4 regions of the Lysinibacillus sp. TE18511 genome follow, and region 2 is predicted to be linked to each of the others. Evidence: riboswitches for the same ligand, from Rfam matches in the RefSeq annotation. Region 2 holds a riboswitch; each other region holds the start of a gene.
The links. A riboswitch is a leader RNA that binds a small molecule or an ion and turns the genes downstream of it on or off. The one in region 2 is predicted to bind cobalamin.
Positions count from the first base shown of each region.

Region 1 (5,954 bases), on a different contig from region 2:
ATCAACATAAATAAAAATACTTCTAAAAATATCGGCCACGTTAAATGAAACAAACTTAACTTGTTAGTCTCTTTTCTCACACTTTCTCTTATTGGATCTGCCAATACGTTTCACTTCTCCTGTACGCGTCATAAAATAATAGTATCTTATCATAGATTATTAGGCTGTAAAGAGTTTTAGTATTAATTATCAAAAAGATTAACACTTCACAAAAAAATCCCTTTCACGACCGTGTGAAAGGGTTTCCTATCAAGTTAAGCAATGCGCCTGTAATTGCGCACGCTTTTCTTTTGTTAGACCAAATTCTTGCTCTAAAAATGCTGTCTTTGAGCCAAATCGGTTATCCATCGCATCAAATGCCGCCTGTAAATAATCCTCACGGGCAGACATTAATGCATAAAATTGCTGTAATTCTCGATCATTGTAATCCTGCTGAATTGCCTGAGCCATCTGTTCTACCAAGGACCGTAAATGTATATTTGTATCTAAATAGTCCTCCATGATTGTTTCCTCAGGTACATCTAAAGCGAGCAAAATAAGTGCACCACCGATACCTGTTCGATCCTTTCCTACCGCACAATGATGTACAAGCCCTAAATTTTCAGGGTTTTGAATCGTTACCATTAACTCCTTAAACGAAGCATTATTAAAAGGCATTTGTGCATAAAATTCTCGGAACATCTCTGGATTTACAACCTTGTAAAAATCATTTCTTCCAGCGTTTGTAGGCATCTCAAAAGCATGATTGCCCTTTGCTGGAATTTGAATATATTTAGCTTGCGGGAAAATCGGATTAGGGTTATTTTGTGCCTCATGGTTGTCGCGATAATCAAAAATTGTTTTCACACCTAGCGTTCCAAAAAGCTCCTTATCTGCTTTCGTCATTTTGCCAAGCGCGGCTGAACGATAAAACAAGCCATTCTTTACAGAACGCCCATCTCTCGTCTTATATCCACCCATATCACGAAAATTATGAACAGCCTCAAACGGAATAATCTTCATATCAAACTGTTTCATTCACTGCACCTCCCTCTGTTAATAAACATTCTTATTTATATTCTATATAACAATTCGCTATAATACCAATTTTCGCACTAGGAAATGTCATCAGCTAGTCTCAAGCTGAGTGATGTAAGGTAATATCCGAGCACTTCTTCATCCACCTGAGCACTTTACCTCCCCAACCGAGCAACTATCATTAGATTCACCCAACATCAAAAAAGCTGCCCTTGATAAAGGACAGCTCTAAAATACTTTTCAATATAGTTTATTTAAATAACTCAGGATATGCTGCTTTTGCTACTAGCTCAACAGCTTCACCAATACGTGGACCTGGACGGTTTGAAATATCAGTATCTATATAATAAACCGCTTTGTTTTGAATGGCTGTGATTGAATTCCATCCATCACGTGCAAGAATTTCTCCCACTGAGTTTTCTACATAGCCTACTGTTGTTAAAATGACTTCTGGATTTTTCGCGATGACATCTTCCTCAGATACCTTTGCCCAGCTTTGAACGTCAGCAAATACATTTTTCACATTTGCAGCATTTAAAATCTCTTGTTGGAATGTACCAGAACCAGCTGTATAGATGTCTGGCTTTGGACCAATTTCTAAGTAAATATTTTTTGGTTCTTTTACATCTTTGACTTTTGCCTGGACTTCCGCAATTTTAGCTTTAATATCTTCATTTAACTTTTCGCCTTTATCTTCAATCCCCATGACAGATGCAATTTGTTGGATATCCCCGTAAACATCATCAAATGAAGCAGCCGATTTGATGGCAAAAACTTTAATTCCTACATCTTCAAGAGTTTTTAGCGCATTTAAGTTTTCATCATCATCACCACCAGTTATATAGGCAATAACGACATCTGGCTTTAACGCTAAAATACGCTCACTATTGAATTTTGTAGAATCAGAAACGCGCTCAATTTTTTGTGCTTCTTCTGGATACGTATCATACTCAGTTGCACCAACGATTTTATCGCCAACGCCTAGAGCAAATAAAATTTCTGTATTACTTGGTTGTAATGAAACAATAGTTTTCGGTACTGCATCAAACGCTACTTCTACACCACGATCATCCGTAACTTTATAGCTTGTGCTCTCAGTTTGTTGCTCGTCCTTAGAAACAGTGTCTTTGTTAGCATCCTCTTTTGTGCCGCAGCCTACTAATACGAGTGCTAACATTAATACAGAAAGCCATTGTAGATTAAACAATTTCTTCATTTCATTGATTCTCCTTTTTCTTTTTCATTGGGTATGACTTACTAATAAACGGTATTTCAGCAATACCAGCGCGCTGATTCATATAGACAGCCATAACAAAAAATATATTGGCTAGTAATCCTAAATAATCAAATAGAATAGCTGGTACTTCCCGTTCCTCAGAAACTTTGTGTAGAATACGGTATGATTTTTTCGCCTCACTACGACATACATGTAATGCAGCAGCAGCCTCTGTTCCTTGCGGTAATACAAAATTCTGAATCTCATCTTTCACATGACTAACATAAAAATCATAACGAACACTAAGCCACGCTAAATCATCTTCAGTTACTGCTAATTTCCCTCGGACGGAGCCATTTACATGGTAAGCCATTGGCAAAATAGCTAATAAATCATCTGCCACTACCCTTACTGTCTCTTTATTTACTGCTACTAAAGCGACACCCATATGTGTTGTAAGACTATCTGTTCGAATTTCAAAATCTACTGTTGATGCCTTTTCACGCATAAATGGATAGCAAGAATAACGTGCATCTTTTTTCAAATCTAGTCCCCGCTTTCCTTCGTGAAAAATTCTTACTAAAAGTGAGTATACATAAAAAAACGTCGACCCTACTCCTAAGGGACGACGAAAATAGCATAAATAGTGTCGCATAGACACGACAAAGCCTATGTATTTGCCGCATATCCTCCTAGCTTCCGAAGAGTATCTATACGTTCAAATAAAGGTCGGTCTCCTGGCTTGTACATCCAATCATGTCATGAGTCATAAAAACTTTCCCATCCGATATTCCGACAGTGGTATATCTTTTATGATTCCTGTACTTACAGTTGCGGAAACAGCTTCGGTCTTTCACCGAATTCCCAATTATGCTTGTTAACACCTTTATTTTGCAAGAATAATTCACTTGTAAAGCAGTTTAACACATATTGATAGGAAAAAATAGCTTTGAAATGAACGGAAAACACATGAATACGAACAATAGTAAGCCTATTTCTACATAGCTATACAAAATGATTCTCTAATCTATATTCAAGAGATTTATAGTTATGGCTCTTCAACTTGACTGCACATTCTGCGAGGGAACGCTCTCTGCAAACGTATCCTCCCTCCACACTAGGTGCTATCATCAGCATACTTCTTTAATCAAGAACAGATTCTAGTATTGATTCAAAGTTTTATAAAATTTTTTCAATAGCTTGCTCAACATCTAGCTGTGAATCTGTAGGTTCAAAGCGGGCAACTGTCTTACCATTTGTATCTATTAAAAATTTCGTAAAGTTCCAGCGAATATTACGACCGTCTAAAAAACTAGGCGCAATTTGGATAATTGCTTCCGCTAACATTTTTTCCTGCATACTTGCCTTGCCAAATTCGCGATAATCTATCTCGTGCTTTAAATAATTGAATAATGGGTGTGTCGTATCTCCATTTACCTGCACCAGTTCAAAAATTGGGAATGTTACACCATAGTTGATTTTACAAAGGTGAGTAGTTTGTTCGCCATCCTCAGGATTTTGATTATCGAATTGATCACAAGGAAAACCTAAAACGACAAAATTATCCTTCCCATATTTATCATACATTTTTTGTAAGTCTTCAAATTGATATGTAAAACGGCACTTGTTTGCTGTATTAACGATTAACAGCGTTTTTCCTCGATAAGTTTCCATTGATAATATCTCACCGTTTGGCTTCTTGACTAAATAATTATAAATGCTCATTGTTTAACTCCTTTTATTTTTTCCTATTTGTCAGGTGTGGTGATGGGCCTTAAAAATAGGCATACGTTAGCACAAAAAATCCTATTATCGGTCAATAATAAACCTATATTTTCCTACTCAGCACGCCTGATATATTATAAACTATTTCTCTATTAACGAAAGAATTTTCACAAAAAAAATAGCCATTCCACGTCTTTAATGGATGGCTTTCATATATTTCTTTTTGTATTTAACATCTTTTTCTTCCGCAATTAAACGCTCCGCAATTTTTAATAGCTTCGGGTCTTTCGTTTCATCAAATAGCTTTTTAAAAGATACAATAATATCATAGCGCATTAATGCCGGTTGCTTTTCGTCTAAGCATGTTTGAAATCTTTTTGCCAAATATGAAACGACTAAATCTCTTTGTACCTGCCCCGCTAAACCTATTTTCCAAATTGCCTGCAAAGTAAGTCTCGCCGTTTCTGTTTTTTCATCATACGTCACTGCCCAAATCTTTAAGAAATCCTCTAATACTCTCTCTTCTGGATCACTTTTTGCTGCCAATGCGCATAAAAATTGTGCCGCGCTTGCACGAACATGCCCATTTTTGTATGTAAGAGCCTGAATAAGTTGTTCCCAAACTGCATATGTCCAATCAACTGGTTCCTGCATTATTTTCATCAATTCTTCGAAAGATTCATATTGAATATCGCGGTCACGTTCTGTTAAATTACTAAAAAGTTGCATAATCCCTTTTTCCATGATTCATCCCTACCTTTATTGTTTCAGACCGTAATAATATTTTTATGTTTTATGGTACACTAAACTTACTTTGCGCAAAGAAGGTGAGTTTATGAATAAAATTAATTCTAGGAAACTGATTTTTAGAATGATTATGATTATTACTTTAATTGTAGCTGCATATTTTATTATCCCAGTTTCCGTTCCCGTTATATTAGCTGGTGTTACTGCATTTTTTTTAGAGCCAATTGTTATGTTCTTTAAACGGCGATGGAAAATGTCTCGAAAAATTGCAGTTGCGTTTATTTATATAGTGAGCGTTATTTTAATTTCCATCATTTGCTATTTTACTATTACACAACTTATGTCGCAAATAATTTCAATTTCAAAGCAAGCTCCCTATTATATTTCAAAACTATCAGAAATGTGGCTTAGTATGCAAGAAAACATTTCTAAATACACAGAAGACTTCCCTCCTGAAGTAAGTGCCTCGCTTCAAAATACAACAATGGATTTCATAAAGAAAATCGAAGAATCTTTTTTAAACTTTTTTAATTATACTAAAGTTACAGCCTTCTTTGCTGAAATCCCAAGCCTATTTATCAGTCTTCTTGTTTATACGATTGCTCTATTTTTATTTATGTTAGATTTACCCAAGTTAAAACAGATCACCTATAAATATTTAAAGCCTAGCACTGCAAATAAATTGAAAATCGTCGCGAATCGTTTAAAGGATGCTATTTTCGGCTATATGAAGGCACATTTACTCGTTAGCTTTATTATCGGGGGCGTCACACTTATTGGGCTGTTACTAATCCAACCAAAATACGCAATAACGATGACAATTATTATATGGCTAATTGATATTATTCCTTTTCTCGGTTCTATTATTATTTTGGCACCATGGGGGCTTTATCACCTATTAGTAGGAAATATATCTATAGCTGTAAAATTATTCATCCTAGCTGCTATTTTACTCATTATTCGTCGAGTAGTCGAGCCTAAATTAATGGGTCACCATATCGGTTTATCAACTTTACCTACATTAATTGCCATGTTTATTGGTCTTCAGTTATTTGGTGTGATCGGTTTACTCGCAGGACCTTTTGTCATTATTTTCTTTATTGCATTAAAAGAAACAGGTATTATCAAGCTGAATTTTAAAATATAGCATTTTATCTAAACATCAATTCAATCATCCTCAAACAAAAAAAGGTCATCTTTGTATTTTTTCTTTACAAAGATGACCTTTTTGTCATTTCAATCGTCTATA
Region 1 is NZ_JBSSFD010000002.1:103,740-109,693, forward strand. Features, by position in the region: gene ACVWXS_RS01895 (MATE family efflux transporter) at 1-104, opposite strand, end outside; gene ACVWXS_RS01900 (tyrosine-protein phosphatase) at 250-1,017, opposite strand; gene ACVWXS_RS01905 (ABC transporter substrate-binding protein) at 1,268-2,233, opposite strand; gene ACVWXS_RS01910 (hypothetical protein) at 2,235-2,777, opposite strand; cobalamin riboswitch at 2,944-3,136, opposite strand; gene ACVWXS_RS01915 (glutathione peroxidase) at 3,413-3,958, opposite strand; gene ACVWXS_RS01920 (hypothetical protein) at 4,154-4,702, opposite strand; gene ytvI (sporulation integral membrane protein YtvI) at 4,794-5,852, shown strand.
Region 1: another riboswitch for cobalamin. It lies ahead of ACVWXS_RS01910 (hypothetical protein); the one in region 2 lies ahead of ACVWXS_RS09255 ((2Fe-2S) ferredoxin domain-containing protein).

Region 2 (5,954 bases):
GCCAAGTACGATGAAAAAAAGCTGCTGTGCTGTTTCTATACTCGCGCGCCCTACAAAAATTGTCCAACCGTTAATAGAAAACGACCAAATATGTGTAGGGAGAGTGCTTGTTGATGGGGCTATAGAAATTAATATTGATAGTAAACTAGAAAGTAAAAAAAATCCCGGTAGTAATAGCAGTTTTGCATAATATTTAACTGGGATTTTTGCGCTTAAAATGGTAAAAGCACTCATTACAATAAATGTAATGAGTGAAATTCGTTCATCTCTCATGATAAGCGACAATAATAGTAGTCCTATGGATAACGTCATTTTTTCTAGCGGATGAACAGACGCTAGCTTATTCAAATAAGCATACTTATCTATGAGTAACATATCGTTTAACCTTCTTTATGTTTGCCGCGCATAAAGCCGATGAAATAGCCGATAAATCCAGCGCCGATAGCAGCTTGTAGAGCGAATAATAAGCTTTCAATTTCACCACTTGGTGGCTCCCAAATGCTTTCAAACCATGGTTCGTAGTCAGCGTTAATTTCACCAATTGCTGCTTCCGCTTGGCCATCAGCACCCTCAAATTCTGCACCCTTTTGGATAAATAGAGGAATGATAGCTAGAAACACAACAATTGCCAAGAGCAGTAAATTTTTTTTCATTTTAGTGTGCCTCCTTAGCTGAGAAAACACGTAATGCTTTTAGTTCGCTCACATTATATTTTTTCAAGAAATTCATAACGATCACTGTTAAAATTCCTTCACTTACCGCGAGCGGAATTTGTGTTATTGCAAAAATACCAGCAAATTTTGTGAATGATGCCATAAACCCTCCTACTTCAGAAGGGAAGGCAAGAGCTAATTGTACAGATGTAACAACATATGTACCTAAGTCACCAAGCATTGCTGCTAAAAAGACAGCTACTGAAAATGATAGCCCCATTTTTTGTGCGCCCTTAAATACAGAGTAAGCAATAATAGGACCAACAATTGCCATGGAAAATGCATTTGCCCCTAATGTTGTAAGCCCACCATGTGCTAAAAGTAAAGCTTGGAATAATAAAACGATTGTCCCGATCACACTCATAGCTAGTGGTCCAAAAAGAACAGTCCCAAGTCCAACTCCTGTCGGATGCGAGCAGCTCCCCGTTACAGAAGGGATTTTTAAGGCTGATAATACAAAGGTGAAGGCACCGGATAAACCTAGTATCATTTTTGTTTCAGGATTTTCATCAATGGTTTTACGAATAGAGCGTAATCCTAAAATAATAAATGGAATCGATAAGACCCACCAAAAAATTGCCCATTCAATCGGCAAAAAGCCCTCCATGATATGCATAGCAAATGCACGATTTGGCACAAATAAAAATGCCAGCAAGAAATAACTAAGCTTCCAAGGTGAGAATTTCAAAATCTCTCCTCCTAACATTATATTTTTCGAATGTAGCGTGCGAACGATATCAATTTCGCCTTGGCGTAATTGCGTTCGAGGCTTTATTTTCATTCAGGAGGTGTTTTGGCTATATCTGTAAACATCTACCACCATGAGATGGAGTCTCTTCTGAATGAAAATAAAAAGCACTTCTCCGACTTTGGAAAAGTGCATAGCTAAAAGAGGCAAATAAAATTTTAATCTGCTAAGCCGCACACCTATCCTCGTAGGTTGAAACGATCACATATTTTTCGGCAGGTCTCCTGGCTTTAGTTCAACGTTTTATAGGCCTTCCCATCCTTTGGACAGTGACATGATCTATAAAACTCCCTAGTACAGTGGCGGGACCGCGCCGGACTTGAACCGGCTTCCCTTTTAAGCGAAATGGTATACACTTCGCACCGAAAAAGAATGAAGTTGTGAGATTTCACGACAAAGTGTAACATGAATTTCCACATATATGCTATACTTTTTATAAAAATTTTAGAATTAAAGGTCAATGTCGAAAATTCAGATAAATACAGATAAAAATTTCGCGTTTTCTCTGAATTTTTAATAAAAATGTCACAATTTGAGAAAGAAATATTGAAATTTTTAAAAATTAAGATATGATAGAGACAGTTTTCTATTACATAAAAAGTACAATTTCATATAAAACATCAATAAGTGCTTGAATATTTTCGAGATAATAGGGAAATCGGTGAAAATCCGATACAGCCCCCGCTACTGTAATAGCTGATGAAATCGCAAATGCCACTAGTGAAAACTTAGGAAGGCGCGAAAGTAAAAGGATGCTTAAGTCAGGAAACCTGCTTATTGTGATGATGCATGCAAACTTTTCGGAGGGAGAAGTTGAAGCGAGAGCGAGTAGCTGTATATATTCGTTTTTTATTTAGCTTCTACAAAACCTTTACTCTTCGTCTAGAGTAAAGGTTTTTCTTTTTCCTAAAAGCAAATGAGGGGAGAACAACAATGACAACTTGGAATTTAGAGGGGATGAAAACGCATCTTTTTATTTGCAATGGCAGTAGCTGTATGAAAAAAGATGCAGAGGAAATTACACAGGCAATCCGTGATGAAATACAAATGCAAGCGCTTGATCAGGACATACATACGACTAGGACACGCTGTAATGGTAGATGTAAGGATGCATGTGTTGTTATCGCTTATCCTCAGGGGAATTGGTACCGTGTGCCGACTACAGAGCATGCGCGGGCACTCGTACAAGATTTAAATCATGAAGCATTACAAAATGAGCATGTCTTTACATTGCGTGAAGGTTCGTTACAGCGTACAGCACAAACAACAGCCATTAAAGGCATTGAAAAGGTGAAAGAGGGGTAACAAAATGGCGCAAAAAGGAAAGATTTTCGTAGTTGGTTTTGGACCTGGGGATTTTAAACATATTACGACTCGTGCTGTTGAGGCACTTCAACAAAGTGATATGATCATAGGCTATAAAACATATGTTGAGCTTATTCAGGATTTAGTTAGTGCAAAGTCAATTGTTAGTACTGGTATGACAGAAGAAGTTTCACGTGCACAAGAAGCAGTGCGCCAAGCAGAGGCAGGAAGTATCGTATCGGTTATATCGAGCGGTGATGCTGGCGTTTATGGCATGGCAGGCTTAGTATATGAAGTTTTAATTGAGCTAGGCTGGACGGAAGCAACTGGTGTTGAGGTAGAGATTGTTCCAGGTATTTCTGCTATCAATTCATGTGCAAGTTTACTAGGTGCTCCGATTATGCATGACGCCTGTACGATTAGTTTAAGTGACCACTTAACACCTTGGAATTTAATTGCAAAGCGAGTAGAAGCAGCGGCAATGGCTGATTTCGTTATTGCTCTTTATAACCCAAAAAGTGGCCGTCGTACGAGACAAATCGTAGAGGCACAACGAATTTTATTAGAATATCGTTCTCCGGATACACCGGTAGGACTTGTGAAAAGTGCGTATCGTGAACGTCAGGAAATTACGATGACGACTTTAGCAGAAATGCTAGAACATGATATTGGCATGCTAACAACTGTTGTTATCGGGAATTCATCAACGTTCTTCTATGACAATAAAATGATTACGCCACGTGGTTATCAGCGCAAATATACACTCGGCGATGAAAAACAACCGTTACGACCACATCAACGTCTAAAAGAAGAAAATGAACCATGGGCAATGAATCAAGAAACAGGGATGGCTCGTAATGATTTTGCGACAGATCCCAATGCAAATCGTATTAAGCCCAGTTTAGCCATAACATCAGAACCAAAGCCTAAAAAAAAGTCATCACTTGAAATGGCGACATCAGCACTAGCAATGGTGAAGGGAACAAGTGCAGTGAGGGTAACACCGAAGCTTGTTCAACAAAAAATGGAATCCATTTTTGAATTAGCTGTGAGTCCAGGAGTAGCTAATAAGTTCTTTACTCCTCAACAAATGATGACGCTAGCAGAGGTAGTTGGAGAAGAAGGAACGATGGAGTATACACCAGACCATCAAATTCATCTGAAAATTCCGACGACTGATCCTGCAGTGATTACAGCAAAGCTTCGAGAAGTTGGCTTTTTACTAGCACCGATTGGTGACGTGCTATCGTTAAAGGCTTGTGATTTCTGCTATGGAGAAAAGACTGATTCGATTCCTTATGCGGAAGAGATTCAAGAAAAGCTTGGTGGTATGTCGTTACCGAAAACGTTGAATATAGGTTTTAACGGCTGTGGTATGGCATGTTATCGAGCGGTATTTGATGATATTGGTATTGTTTATCGCAAAAGTAAGTTTGATGTTTTTATTGGGGCTAAGCCAGTTGGTCGTACAGCACATGCGGCCCAGCCTGTTGTGGAGGGTTTAGAACCTGAGCAACTTATACCGCTGATCACAGATATTATCGAAGAGTATAAAGCAAATGCACATCCGAATGAACGTTTGTTTAAATACTTTAAGCGTGTGAAAAAGATACTTCATTTTACGTATCAGGATATGTCTTCAAAAATAAAAGTTGAGCCAGCTCCGTGCGGCGACTAGTGAGGAGTAATGAGGATGAAAGCAATTTTATTTGTCGGCCATGGGAGCCGTTTAGCAGCAGGAAATGATGAGGTACGTACATTTATTGAGCAAATGACACCTCGTATTGATGATAGTTTTTTAGTAGAAACATGTTTTTTAGAGTTTGCTTCGCCAAACATTGAAGAAGGTATTACGAACTGTGTCAAGAAGGGCGCTACTGAGGTACATGTTATTCCGATTATTCTTCTTCATGCGGGACATTCAAAACTGCATATTCCTGCAGAAATCGAGCATGCGCGTGAGCATTATCCAAATATTACATTCACATATGGCCAAACAATTGGTGTCCATGAAGAAATATTTGCGATTCTAGAAGACCGCCTAGCAGAGACTGGCTTTAATGCGGAAGAAGACCATAAGGATACTGCCATTTTATTAATTGCACGAGGCGGCAGTGACCCATATGCGAATGGTGATTTTTATAAAATTACACGTCTGCTATGGGAAAAACTACCTGTACAGTACGTAGAAAGCGCCTTTATGGGTGTAACAGATCCTCGTGTTGAAGAAGGCATTGAGCGCTGTGTAAAACTTGGTGCTAAAAAAATTATTATGCTACCGTACTTTTTATTCACAGGTATCCTAATGGAACGCATGAATGGTATGTGCGAGCAATTTAACGAGAAATATCCAGACAGTGATATTCAAATCGCTAACTATTTTGGCTATCATGAGCGTTTGCAAAATGTGTTATTAGAGCGTATTGAGCAAGCTGTGAATGGTACATCAACAGGTATGCAAGATTTAGAAAACTATCGTGCTTATGCGGCGGTACATGGACATGCGCATCATCATCACCATCACCATCATGACCACGACCATGGGCACGACCACCATCACCACGATGATCATGACCATGACCACCATCATGACCATGACCATGAAGAGGAGCCAGTGAAATGATTTTCATGTTAGCTGGGACGAGTGATGCAAGGAATCTAGCACTAGAATTACAGTCAGCAGGTTGTGCTGTGACAGCTACAGTCGTTACTGAATCAGCCGCTTCAAGCCTTACAGAAGTGGGCCTGCCTCATTTAGTCGGTCGATTAACGGCTGAAGAAATGGCGACAATCATCACAGAGCAAGGGTATCGTTTAGTTGTAGATGCCTCTCATCCATTTGCTGAGGAAGCTTCAAAAAATGCCATGGCTGCAGCTGAGCAAGCAAATGTACCGTATATTCGCTATGAACGAGCACATGAGCATTATACACATCCACTAATTACGGTTGTGAAAGATTATGAGGAGGCTGCTCACTTAGCAGCGGAAAAACGTGGTGTCATCATGTTAACGACGGGCAGTAAAACACTTGCAACATTTACAAAAGTATTACATGGCTTAGACAATACACGAGTAATTGCTCGTATGCTTCCTCGACTCGATAATATGGAAAAATGTGAAGCACTTGGTGTGGCACAAAGAAATATCGTTGCGATACAAGGTCCGTTTTCAAAGGAATTAAACGAAGC
Region 2 is NZ_JBSSFD010000009.1:95,149-101,102, forward strand. Features, by position in the region: gene cbiQ (cobalt ECF transporter T component CbiQ) at 1-375, opposite strand, end outside; gene ACVWXS_RS09245 (energy-coupling factor ABC transporter substrate-binding protein) at 381-653, opposite strand; gene ACVWXS_RS09250 (energy-coupling factor ABC transporter permease) at 655-1,419, opposite strand; cobalamin riboswitch at 1,659-1,843, opposite strand; cobalamin riboswitch at 2,070-2,253, shown strand; gene ACVWXS_RS09255 ((2Fe-2S) ferredoxin domain-containing protein) at 2,395-2,766, shown strand; gene cobJ (precorrin-3B C(17)-methyltransferase) at 2,771-4,444, shown strand; gene ACVWXS_RS09265 (sirohydrochlorin chelatase) at 4,460-5,389, shown strand; gene cobK (precorrin-6A reductase) at 5,386-5,954, shown strand, end outside.

Region 3 (5,954 bases), on a different contig from region 2:
GTTTCATCTTTTCGATTTCAAGTGGTTTTAGTTCTTTGTCTTCTTTCTTATCAGGTTCAGCTTTATCATCAATGCTTTCATTTTTACCAAGCTTTACAGAGAAGGCTAATTTCTTGCCACACGGCGACCAAATAGGTGATGTCGCACCGTTTTTACAATGAGTAATTTGCTTCGCCTCTCCGCCCGTTTTAGAAAGCACAAAAATTTGTGGCTTGCCATTTCTCGTTGACACAAACGCGATTTTACTGCCATCTGGAGACCAAATAGGTGAATTTGTTTTATCTTCACCAAATGTCCATTGTTGAGGAATTTTTTCATCCAAGTTTATGTAATATAAATTAGACACATAGTCTTTTTTCTTGTCGTTGATATGAGTCTCCACATATACAACCTCTGTTCCATCAGGTGATACTTGTGGATCTGCCACTGATTTTAATTGATATAGATCTTCCGGTTTAATCCCTTGTTTGGATGTCATATTTTCCCGCCCCTTTTTGTTAATTGCATTACATAGTACAATATTTCGACGCCCTAAGTATTATTCCTGCTTATAAACAGAAAATTTTTAAATTTGGCCGCGTTATTACTTATATGAGATGTTTAAAAACATACACTGAAAAAAAAGTAGCTGCTTCGCAATAATTACAAAGAGCTACAGATATAATTTATTTCAAAATAAGAAATTTTTACCTAAACGGTCTCCTATTACTAAGACGTGAGAAATAGCTTCACGAGGAGATTAACATATTGGTGCTGGATTATTGTCAAAAATACCATGAAAGTTGGCTCGAATATTCCAATAGAAGTAACAAAAGGATGGTCCAAAACTCAAAAAAGTGTGTTTTAACATCACTTTTTTTACATTTTCCAATAATCAGCAGAATTTGTTCTACGATAAAATTTATAAAAAGGTTCATTCGGACGAGCATGCTCATTATAGAGTCGAATGATTTCATGAAGAAAACTTTCAATACGGTCAACTGCCACCCTTTTAGCAAATAGCGTCCCAGCTTGTGCTTTTGCCCCCATTGGCACCGCCCCTAAATAGACATCAAAGCTATCTTTTTGATAAACAAGGCCAATATCATCATATACTGGATTGTAGCAGGCAGAGGCACAGCCATTTACGTTTAAACGTAATCTTGTAGGGACCGCTATTCCTTCTAATGAATGATATAGCTGTTGAGTAATCGGTGCTGCCTCCATCTTATCACCATCACAGAAATCACAGGCCTTCATCGCAACAATTGGTCCTTTCTTTGTTGTTACATACAGACCAGCGTCTTGTAGCTCCTTAGTTGTATCTGCTACATCTACTGTCGGAATAGATACTAATATACTGTAAGAGGCGGAGTATTTGATTGCACCAGTTTCCCCTACAACCTTTGCAATTGTTTGAAATTGTGCAGGGGTATAATGCTTATTAATAATACCTGGGCTAACTGCAAGACATGTAAACTCTCCATTATGATTTAGCTTTTCAAATGTTTTGTCCGGTATATTTTTACAAAATGCATTCATTTATAACTCTCCTTATAAAAAAGAACTAGCAAGTCGCTAGCTCCTTATTTTGTCTAAAAGTTTTCAGGATAGAAGCCTTTTGCTAAAATTTGAATAGCTTCTGCAGCACGAACCCCTTCAGATGCAGCAGAAAGTGGTAAGATCACAAAGCGTTCATTTTTAACGGCTTCTATTTCTTTTAAGGCAGGATCATTTTTTAAGAAATTAATTTTTTGTTCCGCCGTTGTTTCTCCATAATCAACAACAACAACGACTTCTGGATTACGCTCTATTGCATCTTCTTTTGATACCGTAGTCCATCCTGATTCCACATCGCCAAAAATATTTTTACCACCAGCAATCGTCACAAGCTCATTCATAAAGTTTTGTCCAGCAGTAAGGACATCTTTATCACCACTATCAAACACTAATACACGCAGTTCTTCCCCATTTTGTGGTAATTTTGTACGTACAGCCTCTACATCTTTGGTCATTTGTGCAATTAAAGCATCTCCACGATCTTCAACACGGAATATTTTTGCGATATTTCGGATATCTGTGAAAATATCTTCTAAAGTTGGTTTCGTCATACTTGAGGCTGTATGTAAATAAGTGTGAATCCCTAATGCCTCAAGCTCTTCCTGTGTACCAACACCTTTCTCTCCAAAGGCGCTTTTCCAACCTCCGTATAAAAAGTCTGCTTCTGCATCAATAACCTGTTCCTTTGAAGGATACTGTTTAGCTAACACAGGCACTTTATCGTAGGCAGCTTGTAAGGGCTCGTAAATATTGTCATCTAAATAGGCGGTACCTACCATTGAATCTTCTAAGCCTAACGCTAACATAATTTCTGTTACATGTTGATTTAAGCTAATCGCTTTTTTTGGTGCTTCCTTATATACTTGTGTTGTTCCATTATTTTCAATCGTTATCTCTGTCTTTTCAGCTTGTGAAGGCTCTACCTTCTCCCCTTGTGCAGCCGATTCTGGTTTGTCCTTTGCATTACACGCGCTAAGTATAGCGATCAATGCTATCGCAAAGACAAGCCACAATCTTTTCCATTTCTTCATGTCCTCGTCTCCTTTGATGTTAAATATATAGAAAGAAATCGCTTGACTTCCTCGCTACTGAATGATCAATTATACCTCGGCATAATTGCGTCCGGATTCGGCTTTGTGCTTAGGCCTGCACGAGGGCCAACACGATGTCGGTCATTTCGGTAATGCCACAGGACGTGGCGTTTTTACCGATGCAGGTCAGTTAGCCGTTATCGCATGGATGTGATGGTTTTAGGCTAACATCCCCTAAGAACTCCTTACCGAATCCACATTCGCTGAACATAAGGTAAAAAGGGCATAAAAAAAACCCCTTGTTTCCAAGAGGTTCGCATAGTGAAAGATGGGTTTTACAACCTATTCACTAGCCCCATCCTCGTGGTTTAAGCAAAGATTACATATTGGCAGGTATCCTGGCTTAGGTTCATCATCTATACCCCTTCCCATAGCATGGCTACAGTGGCATCTTGTATAGACTCCCCATTTACAGTTGCGGGACAGCATCGGATTCGCACCGATTTCCCTTTTAAGCAAATGACAAATCATTTGCACCAACACATCTATTATTTTGTTATGAATGTTATTGCTAGACTAGCAGAAGAAATTTATGTTCGCAATCTCTCGAAAAAATCAAAAAATAATTGTTATGAATATAGTAGCACTATTTCGACATAAACACTAACTATTTTACATGAAATATTTTTATCCCACATAACTAGCAGTTAGCCAAGAAGTTTAGCGGGAGATTAACAGCCCGGAAATGCCCGATTGCTTTGGGGCAACAGGGTGTTTCTCTATCCAGTTGAGGTGACGAAACCCCCACTGATTAGTAGTCTTTACTTTATTTTATTTCTGTTACAATGATAATGGACGAAAAATAGAAACGAGGATTTTTTATGCATAAAACAATTGGTGTACTCGCTCACGTTGATGCAGGAAAAACAACATTTTCTGAGCAGTTACTATTCCATACAAACAGTATTCAAGCCCGTGGTCGAGTTGATCATCGAGATACATTTCTAGATAATCACGAACTAGAGCGTCAGCGAGGCATTACTATTTTTGCGGAACAAGGTCGCATGACGATTGGAAACGATACATATACGTTAATCGATACACCTGGGCACGTCGATTTTTCGCCAGAAATGGAACGTGCTATTCGTGTTATGGATTATGCCATCATTGTTATTAGTGCGGTCGAAGGAGTACAAGGTCATACTGAAACCGTGTGGCAACTTTTACGCAAGTATCATGTCCCTACCTTCTTCTTTATCAACAAAATAGATCGTGAAGGTGCAGATATCGAAGCCGTTATGACACAGCTTCAAAAAGATTGCTCTAAGGATGTACTATTAGTAGATGAACCGCTCCGTACTGAATATGTTTCCAATCACATGATGGAGTGGCTTGCTGAGCGTGATGAGCAGCTTCTCGATGCTTTTCTTAACGAGACGTTGGATAGCGTTAACTGCCTTACTCATATACAAGCGATGATTAAACAGGAAAAGGCCTTTTTATGTTTTTCTGGCTCTGCTTTAAAAGATACTGGGATAAAAGAATTCATTTCACAGCTCCCTCTACTTACTGAGACACATTTTAACAACAATGTAACGTTCCAAGGAGAGGTGTTTAAAATTCGTCACGATGGACATCAACGCTTAACTTTTATGAAGGCATTACAAGGAACTCTGCGTGTTCGTGATGAATTTTCGTTTGGAGATCTAACTGAAAAAGTGACGGAAATCCGATTATATAATGGAAATCGCTATGAAACAGTCCATGAGGTTGAAGCTGGGGAGATTTTCGCAGTCAAAGGTCTAAGTCTCGCTAACATCGGTGATATCATCGGTAGCGCGACTAACCCGCAGCCCTATGAGTTAGTGCCGACCTTGCAGGCAAAAGTCCAATATGCAGGCGATCAGCATATAAAAGAAGTTTTAAAAATTTTTCGCATGCTTGAAGCAGAGGAACCATCATTACGAGTACTATGGCATGAAAAATTCCAAGAAATTCATGTCCATATTATGGGCGTCATCCAACTCGAGGTGCTTGCCGAAGTCCTTCACAAACGTTTCTCACTAGTTGTTTCATTTGGTGACCCACAAATTTTATATATGGAAACAATCGCAACAACTGTAACAGGCTACGGCCATTTCGAGCCATTAAAGCACTACGCCGAGGTACATTTATTGATGGAGCCAAACACGCGTGGTGCTGGCATTACATTTGTCAATGCATGCCACGCGGATGATTTATCGGTTGGCAATCAGCGACTCATAGAAAAACATGTATTCGAACGGGATCATCATGGCTTATTAACAGGTTTTCCTGTCACGGATATTCGTTTCACACTCTTAACGGGACGAGCGCATATTAAGCATACTGAGGGTGGCGATTTCCGCGAAGCAACATTCCGTGCATTACGGCAAGGTCTTGAGCAAGCAGAAAATATATTACTAGAGCCTTACTATCGCTTTAAGCTTAAAGCCCCTAGTGATTTTATCGGCCGCATGATGACCGATATTCAGCAAGCTTCAGGTACATTTGACGCACCAATCTTAACTGAGAATGACGTCATATTAACTGGACGTGCCCCTGTTGCAACATTTATGAGCTACAGCACAACCTTTGCCGCCTATACTAATGGGAAAGGCGTACTCTCCCTACAATTTGATGGCTATGATGTGTGCCATAATACAGAAGAAGTGATCGCGCAAATCGGCTACGATAAAAATGCCGATCCTGACTATACATCCTCCAGTATATTTTGTGCAAAAGGCAAAGGCTACTCCGTTCCGTGGCATGAAGCTGAGGCAGCGATGCATTGCATTAAATAATTTTCATTATAAAACAGGACATGATTTTATATGCATGTCCTGTTTTTTGTGATTTATGCGAGATTCGTCTGATTGCGCGGATATTTGCTATGCTTCCGCGGGTATTTTCCTGTTTCGCGCGGGTATTTGCTCTGCTTCCGCGGGTATTCTCCTGTTTCGCGCGGGTATTTCGCTCTGCTTCCGCGGATATTTGCTCTGCTTCCGCGGATATTCTCTCCCCAATCGCGGGTATTTGCTCCTCTTCCGCGGATATTTCCTCCTTTTCCGCGGGTATTTGCCTGCTCAGCGTGAGTAATCGCCTTTTCCTGTGATTTATTTACAAATCTTACGCAGTTTCTTTGCCTGTTTTAATACGCGATCACAGCTTGTAAAAATTGCTTATATTCACACTCGACAATTAGTTTAATAAAGACTGATATAATAAATAGATTGCCATGTATAAAATTCTAAGGGAGGGATATATATGGAAAACTTTGAAGACCTTTTGCCAAGACATAAATTTGATAATGATAGCGTAGAAATGATTAAAAAAATGGATAGAGATAAAGTATTGCCTTTACTG
Region 3 is NZ_JBSSFD010000037.1:10,864-16,817, reverse strand. Features, by position in the region: gene ACVWXS_RS20365 (S9 family peptidase) at 1-478, opposite strand, end outside; gene ACVWXS_RS20360 (precorrin-3B methylase) at 859-1,521, opposite strand; gene ACVWXS_RS20355 (ABC transporter substrate-binding protein) at 1,575-2,570, opposite strand; cobalamin riboswitch at 2,942-3,126, opposite strand; gene ACVWXS_RS20350 (GTP-binding protein) at 3,452-5,392, shown strand; gene ACVWXS_RS20345 (DUF5071 domain-containing protein) at 5,856-5,954, shown strand, end outside.
Region 3: another riboswitch for cobalamin. It lies ahead of ACVWXS_RS20355 (ABC transporter substrate-binding protein); the one in region 2 lies ahead of ACVWXS_RS09255 ((2Fe-2S) ferredoxin domain-containing protein).

Region 4 (5,954 bases), on a different contig from region 2:
GATCAATCGTTGCCGTACTACCCGCTAAAATAGATGTTGATGAGTTAGGGGCAACTGCCATAACATAGCCGTTACGCATACCGTTATCAGCAACTGCTGCGCGTAACGCATTCCATTTATCACTGTCGTAGCCACGTTTGTCAAAATACGCACCAGTATGCCAATCTGAGCCTTCAAATAATGGGTAAGCACCTTTTTCACTTGCCAAATCGTTAGAAGCACGAATCGTTAAATAGGCAATTTCCTCATATAGCTTGTCCGCAAATTCTACAGCTTCCTCAGACTCCCATTGAATTTCATTCAAAGCTAATAGGTGGTGCCAGCCAAATGTTCCAAGCCCGATACCGCGGTAGCGTAAGTTCGTACGTTCTGCTTGTTTTACTGGAATTGTATTTAGAGCAATAACGTTATCTAGCATACGTACTTGCACCGGGATCAATCGTTCTAGAACACCAGCCGGTACAGCTCTGCCTAAATTAATAGATGATAAGTTACATACAACGAAATCTCCAGGCTTACGACGCGTAACGATGACATCATCCTCTAGGGTAATTGACTCAAATTCAGTAGCTGACATATTTTGGAATATTTCTGTCCTTTTCTTCAACTAGGTTCGCTAAACCTAATCCGTTCTCTTATGAACTGCTGTATATCACTATACAGAGGAGACTATATCATCATCCTTAGCTCTACCTGTAGGATGCTCCGCTTTTCCCTTTATGAATTATCCCTATATCGGGCCTCGCTTGAGGGGTACTCTACTCGCTTCTTCACTCATGTTTTTCAATGAGCTATGCTTTCGATAGTCGTTAGGCTTTTACTTTTGATTAATAAAAACATGGTCAGGGAAATTTTGAGAGTTCATGCGATACCTCATTGCATGAGTTGAAATACCATAAAACTTTGCTGCCTCAGTAATGGAATCAAAAACTTGATTTCCAACTTTGCATTTATATCCACTAATTTTATGTTCTTTTTTCGGCATTAATCGTTCATATGTTGGAAAGTTAACCGAATTTAATCTGTAATTTATTGTGCTAATTCCAATACTCAATTTTTTTGAAGCAATTGTAACTGAATCATACTGCACACCATCAATTACTACTCGTTTAGAATTGGCTTTTTTCACTGAATCTATCATTTTCTTCGTTTTAGCTTTTCCAAATTGATGATTTCCTTCTCCAGTCATTTGCTCAATTCTTTGTTTTCTAATTGCTTCTTTATTTGGATGAAAAGTGAAAACATCTCCACCAATAGAAGTTAGTTTAATATTGTAAAATTCAGTAGAATTAACAACATCAAAATAATTTAAATAAAACTCTTCTAATTGATTCAATTCTTCATCGGAATACGCATTACAAATTATTTTTCTCTCAAAATTTTCTTTACCATATTTTTTTATGGCTCTCTTTAAATATACTCCTGATCCTAAATAATTTTCCCAGTTATTTATACGATCATAAATACATTTTCCAATATACTTTTTGCCATTTACTTTATTTATTGTTACATATATGAACCCATATGCTTTAGAAATATCGATCACCCCTAAAACAGAATATTTGTTCTATTATATGAAACATAGTATATTTAATCAAAAGATTTAGCACGGTGGGTTATCACATTGTGACTTTCCCCGTTTAACGGAGTTTTCGACAACCATTTCTGATTGAAGGTGCTACTATTAACACAAATTACTTGAGTAAACCATCCCTTCATGCTTATTCGGATTCATACGATTTACTTCATCACGATAAAACATAAACGGCACGCCCGTTTCAAGCTGTGAGCGCATAATACGTTTCATAATATCGATCGCTGGTACGACTTCACGGCTTAATAAAGGATTGGCAATACATTCTGCATATTTTGTACGGAAGGAGCCGTCACCTTTTTTCTCATCATAGAAATCTTCTAATGAGAAGCCCATGACCTCTCGCACTTCATGTGGGTCAAATAAATGCCATTCCCCACGTGCCTCAACTGTCTCCATAAATAAATCCGGTAAGCATAATCCTGTGAAAATATCATGGGCACGCAAACGCTCATCCCCATTGTTTAAACGTAAATCTAAAAACGTAAAGACGTCCTTATGCCAAACATCTAAATAGACCGCAATAGCTCCTTGGCGTTGACCAAGCTGATCGACTGAAACTGCCGTATTATTAAGCTGTTTAATCCAAGGTAATACGCCACTTGATGCACCTTTAAAACCTTTAATAGATGAGCCTCGGCTACGAATTTTGCCCATATAAACGCCAATACCACCGCCGTACTTCGATAATGTTGCGACATCTGTATTCGTGTCATAAATACTTTGTAAACTATCATCGACTGTATCGATAAAGCAGCTAGATAACTGGCCATGCGTTTTACCTGCATTCGATAATGTCGGAGTGGCTACAGTCATATATAAATTACTCATCGCCCAATAAGACTCTCGCACCTTTTGTAAACGATTTTCTGTTTCATCCTGCATCAATGTCATCGCAATGACCATCCAACGTTCCTGTGGTAACTCTACAGGTGTTTTCGTATAATCACGTACAACATAACGGTCCATCAATGTTTTTAAGCCAATATATGTAAATAACTCATCTCGACTTTGTTCTAAATATGTAGCAAGTTCCTGAAGCTCCTGCTTACTATATTTTGTTGTTAAACTTTCATGATACAAACCAGCCTCTGTATAGCGTGCTAATTGTGCTGGGAACACCTGATAAACATCTTTTACTGAAACACCGCGACGCATTGCAAACTGGTCATATAATTTTTCTAAATAAATTTGCGCTGCAACAAATGTCCAATATGGCTCCTCTTCATCAATTAGGCTAAGCGTTTGTAAAATCATCGCATCCGCCCATGCCTCAAATGTGGCATCGTCATTTTTTCGTAGCCATCGATCCGATAACCTTACAAAACTTTCAAGTTCATCCTCCGTGTAACTTTTCTTTAGCTTAGCAATTTGCTGTTCGATTTGAATTGTCATATACACATACTCTCCCTTTCTTTCTCCAGACAACACAAAAAGCGATCACGCATCCTCTATCGGTTGCGTGATCGCTGTAAAATCGGAAATGGAAATGAAGGACATGCACACACAGAAGTGAACAAATCTCTCGCCTCCACTTCTCAATCCCCGAAGAATGTGTCGCTGTCTTGAACAAATCGGCAGGTCTCCTGGCTCATGCTTCCTCCAAATGATCACCTTCCCATTGTTAACAGTGGCCTCTTCATCATTTGTCAGCACTTACAGTTGCGGGGACAGCTTCGGCATAAGATGACTCTTTTTCCGAATTCCCTTTTAAACCACATTGGTACCGCTCGTCCAAAATACTATATATTGTGTTTTAACTCCTAAACAAATCTAACATATTGTGTTTATTGTTGCAATAGGTGTTTTGCCCCTTGATTTTTTTTACGCACTACTTTTTCTCGAAGCAAGCCCAATTACAATGCAGTTTTACGTAGTTTCTCAAAATTTCTAAGAAAGATTTTTTGTGCCAGCTGCTCTTTTTCTGGATGTATTCCGAGTAAAATGACTGCACATGGACCAGCCGTTTTCTCAACATTTAACGAACTTTTGACCTGTTGATTACCAAAAAGACGGGTAAATTCTGCTTGCAAACCTTTTGATCCAACTGGCCAAACTTGCTGTACAATTTCCTCTTTCCATGCCTGAAAAATAGGCTGTAGCTGGGCAACATCCTCAGGCTGTGCAAGGACTTCATTGCCAACAAGCGGCAGTCCATATGTATACCAAATTAGCTGTTCATGCTTATATGGTGTGCGTTGCTGCTGTTCACCAAGCATCGTTATGGACAAACCAGATTGTACAGTCGGCATATTGGACTCAGTGCTACCGTCTATTTGTGGACAAATAAGACCAGCTTCATCAAAAACTTGTTGAATACCCGCCACATAACGAGACCATGCCGCATCCCCTGAAAAATTAGCGAGTAGGACATGTGTAGGTAAAGCATTTGCGGCAAGCTGCTCTAAAAAAGTAACACGTGCTGTCAAGTATGCCGTGAGTTGATCTGAGGCAGACACAACATCTTGTGTCTTTTCACCAATGGCTGCGGCATTATCTGTTGTAGCAATCAGCTCACCTACTTTTATGGCATTTCTCAATGTAATCGCCCTGCCTTACGCACAAATACTTTAGATAAAATTGGCATTACAACTGCAACGATGACTAAATTAATTAGTGTTGCCAACGGAAGACTAGTAAGAGATGCCCAATAAAATGCCGGACTAATGATAAAGTAAAACGGTAATGGTGCCACAACGCCATTTAAAATCAGTGCCACAGGCCATTTCCAGAAATGCATTCCTTTTTTATGCATCACTCCGAAGATCCATACAACGATAAACATCTCTACTGCGATAATAATATGGAGTGGTCCAAGTAGGAAGCCAGAAGTTAAGGCCGTAATAAAATGCCCAATTGCCCCTGCAACCCCAGCCAATACCGGAGATAAAAATACAACGCTCAAAAATGCAGGAGCAGCGTCCAGCGCAGCAGTTGTAATAAATGGTGTTGGAATTTTAATAACTGCCCCAACTGCACAAATTGCCGCTACCATGGCAACGAGTGTCAATTTCATTAATCTTTGTCGATCCATTCCCTTCCCTCTTTTCTTTTATACTTTGTTCATCATAGCGTGAGGTTGATTTCCGTTCCGGCTGGGCGCTTTGTTGCTGACGCTTCGCTTTCGCGCAGATAAAACATTTGCCGCTGACGCTTCGCTTTCGCGCAGATAAAACATTTGCCGCTGACGCTTCGCTTTCGCACAGATAAACATTTGCCGCTGACGCTTCGCTTTCGCACAGATAAACATTTGCCGCTGACGCTTCGCTTTCGCACAGAAAACATCCGCTGCGCTCCAGGGTCTCGGGCCTACAGATGTTTTTTGCGCGAAAGCGTAGTGCTAACGAAGCGGCAGCAGCACTGATGTAGGTCATGAAGGCGTTATCACAGACGTGATGCTCTTAGCCTTCGTTCCTCTAGCGCTAATCCCCAGGGAGTCGCCCATCCTCCACCCCAATCAACTTATTTACAAAGCATACGTCCTTGGAAATCTTATCCACAAAACGAAAAGCCTAATAAAAATTTTTTAAAACTATATCATTTGATCTGTTCCCCGACACCATACCAAATGCGTACAACACGGTCGGCTTCTGCAAATAAAGCCTGGTACAAACGCCCACATGTATCACGCAATAATCGTGCCTGTTTTTCCATCGGCACAACCCCTCGTCCCATATCGGTCACAATTATATAGAGTGCACAATTTTCTTCAAGAGTCTTTAGTCTTGTCAAAATGGTTCTCACAATGACCTCATCATCCTCTAGATCTTGTGTCACGAGCCAGTTCTCTAGGTTTTTAATAACAAGTACATCACTGGCAGGAGTATCATCAGGTACATAGCCATCTACTAGCTCAACTTTTTGATCTGCAAGTAAATTCATGACATAGTCGGTTTTTCCACTATAAGCTCCTCCGATAAAGACATGCATCTCGCCCCCTCCTCCCAAGCCTTTCTTGAAAACGTTAAAGAAAACATTTTATCATGCGGTGTATGGTACGTCCAAAAGGGTTGCTCAGTCGGTGCAAATGCAACAAGAAGTGCTCGAATGACTCCACCATGCACAACAAGGTGATAAACGTCTTCTCCTTTTGGTAACACTGTAAATCCTTCAATGACTCGTGCACAAAATGCATCAAAACCTTCCCCTTTTGGAGGCGGTGATTGTACCGGATCATCTAACCATGCACAATAACGACAATCAGATTTTAAATCCTCATATGTTCGCCCTTCAAATTCTCCGAAGTTCGACTCTCGGAATCTTTTATCTGCCATGTAAGTTGCATTCGGAAAGTAATGAGCAGCCGTTTCTCTACAGCGCAGTAAATCGCTACCATACACTTTCTTGATATCTTTATCTA
Region 4 is NZ_JBSSFD010000020.1:49,713-55,666, forward strand. Features, by position in the region: partial or broken gene ACVWXS_RS15175 (ribonucleoside-diphosphate reductase subunit alpha) at 1-595, opposite strand, end outside; gene ACVWXS_RS15180 (GIY-YIG nuclease family protein) at 818-1,546, opposite strand; partial or broken gene ACVWXS_RS15185 (ribonucleotide reductase N-terminal alpha domain-containing protein) at 1,688-2,989, opposite strand; cobalamin riboswitch at 3,153-3,340, opposite strand; gene ACVWXS_RS15190 (hypothetical protein) at 3,451-4,134, opposite strand; gene ACVWXS_RS15195 (ECF transporter S component) at 4,131-4,628, opposite strand; gene ACVWXS_RS15200 (hypothetical protein) at 4,552-4,968, opposite strand; gene ACVWXS_RS15205 (bifunctional adenosylcobinamide kinase/adenosylcobinamide-phosphate guanylyltransferase) at 5,132-5,524, opposite strand; gene ACVWXS_RS15210 (histidine phosphatase family protein) at 5,473-5,954, opposite strand, start outside.
Region 4: another riboswitch for cobalamin. It lies ahead of ACVWXS_RS15185 (ribonucleotide reductase N-terminal alpha domain-containing protein); the one in region 2 lies ahead of ACVWXS_RS09255 ((2Fe-2S) ferredoxin domain-containing protein).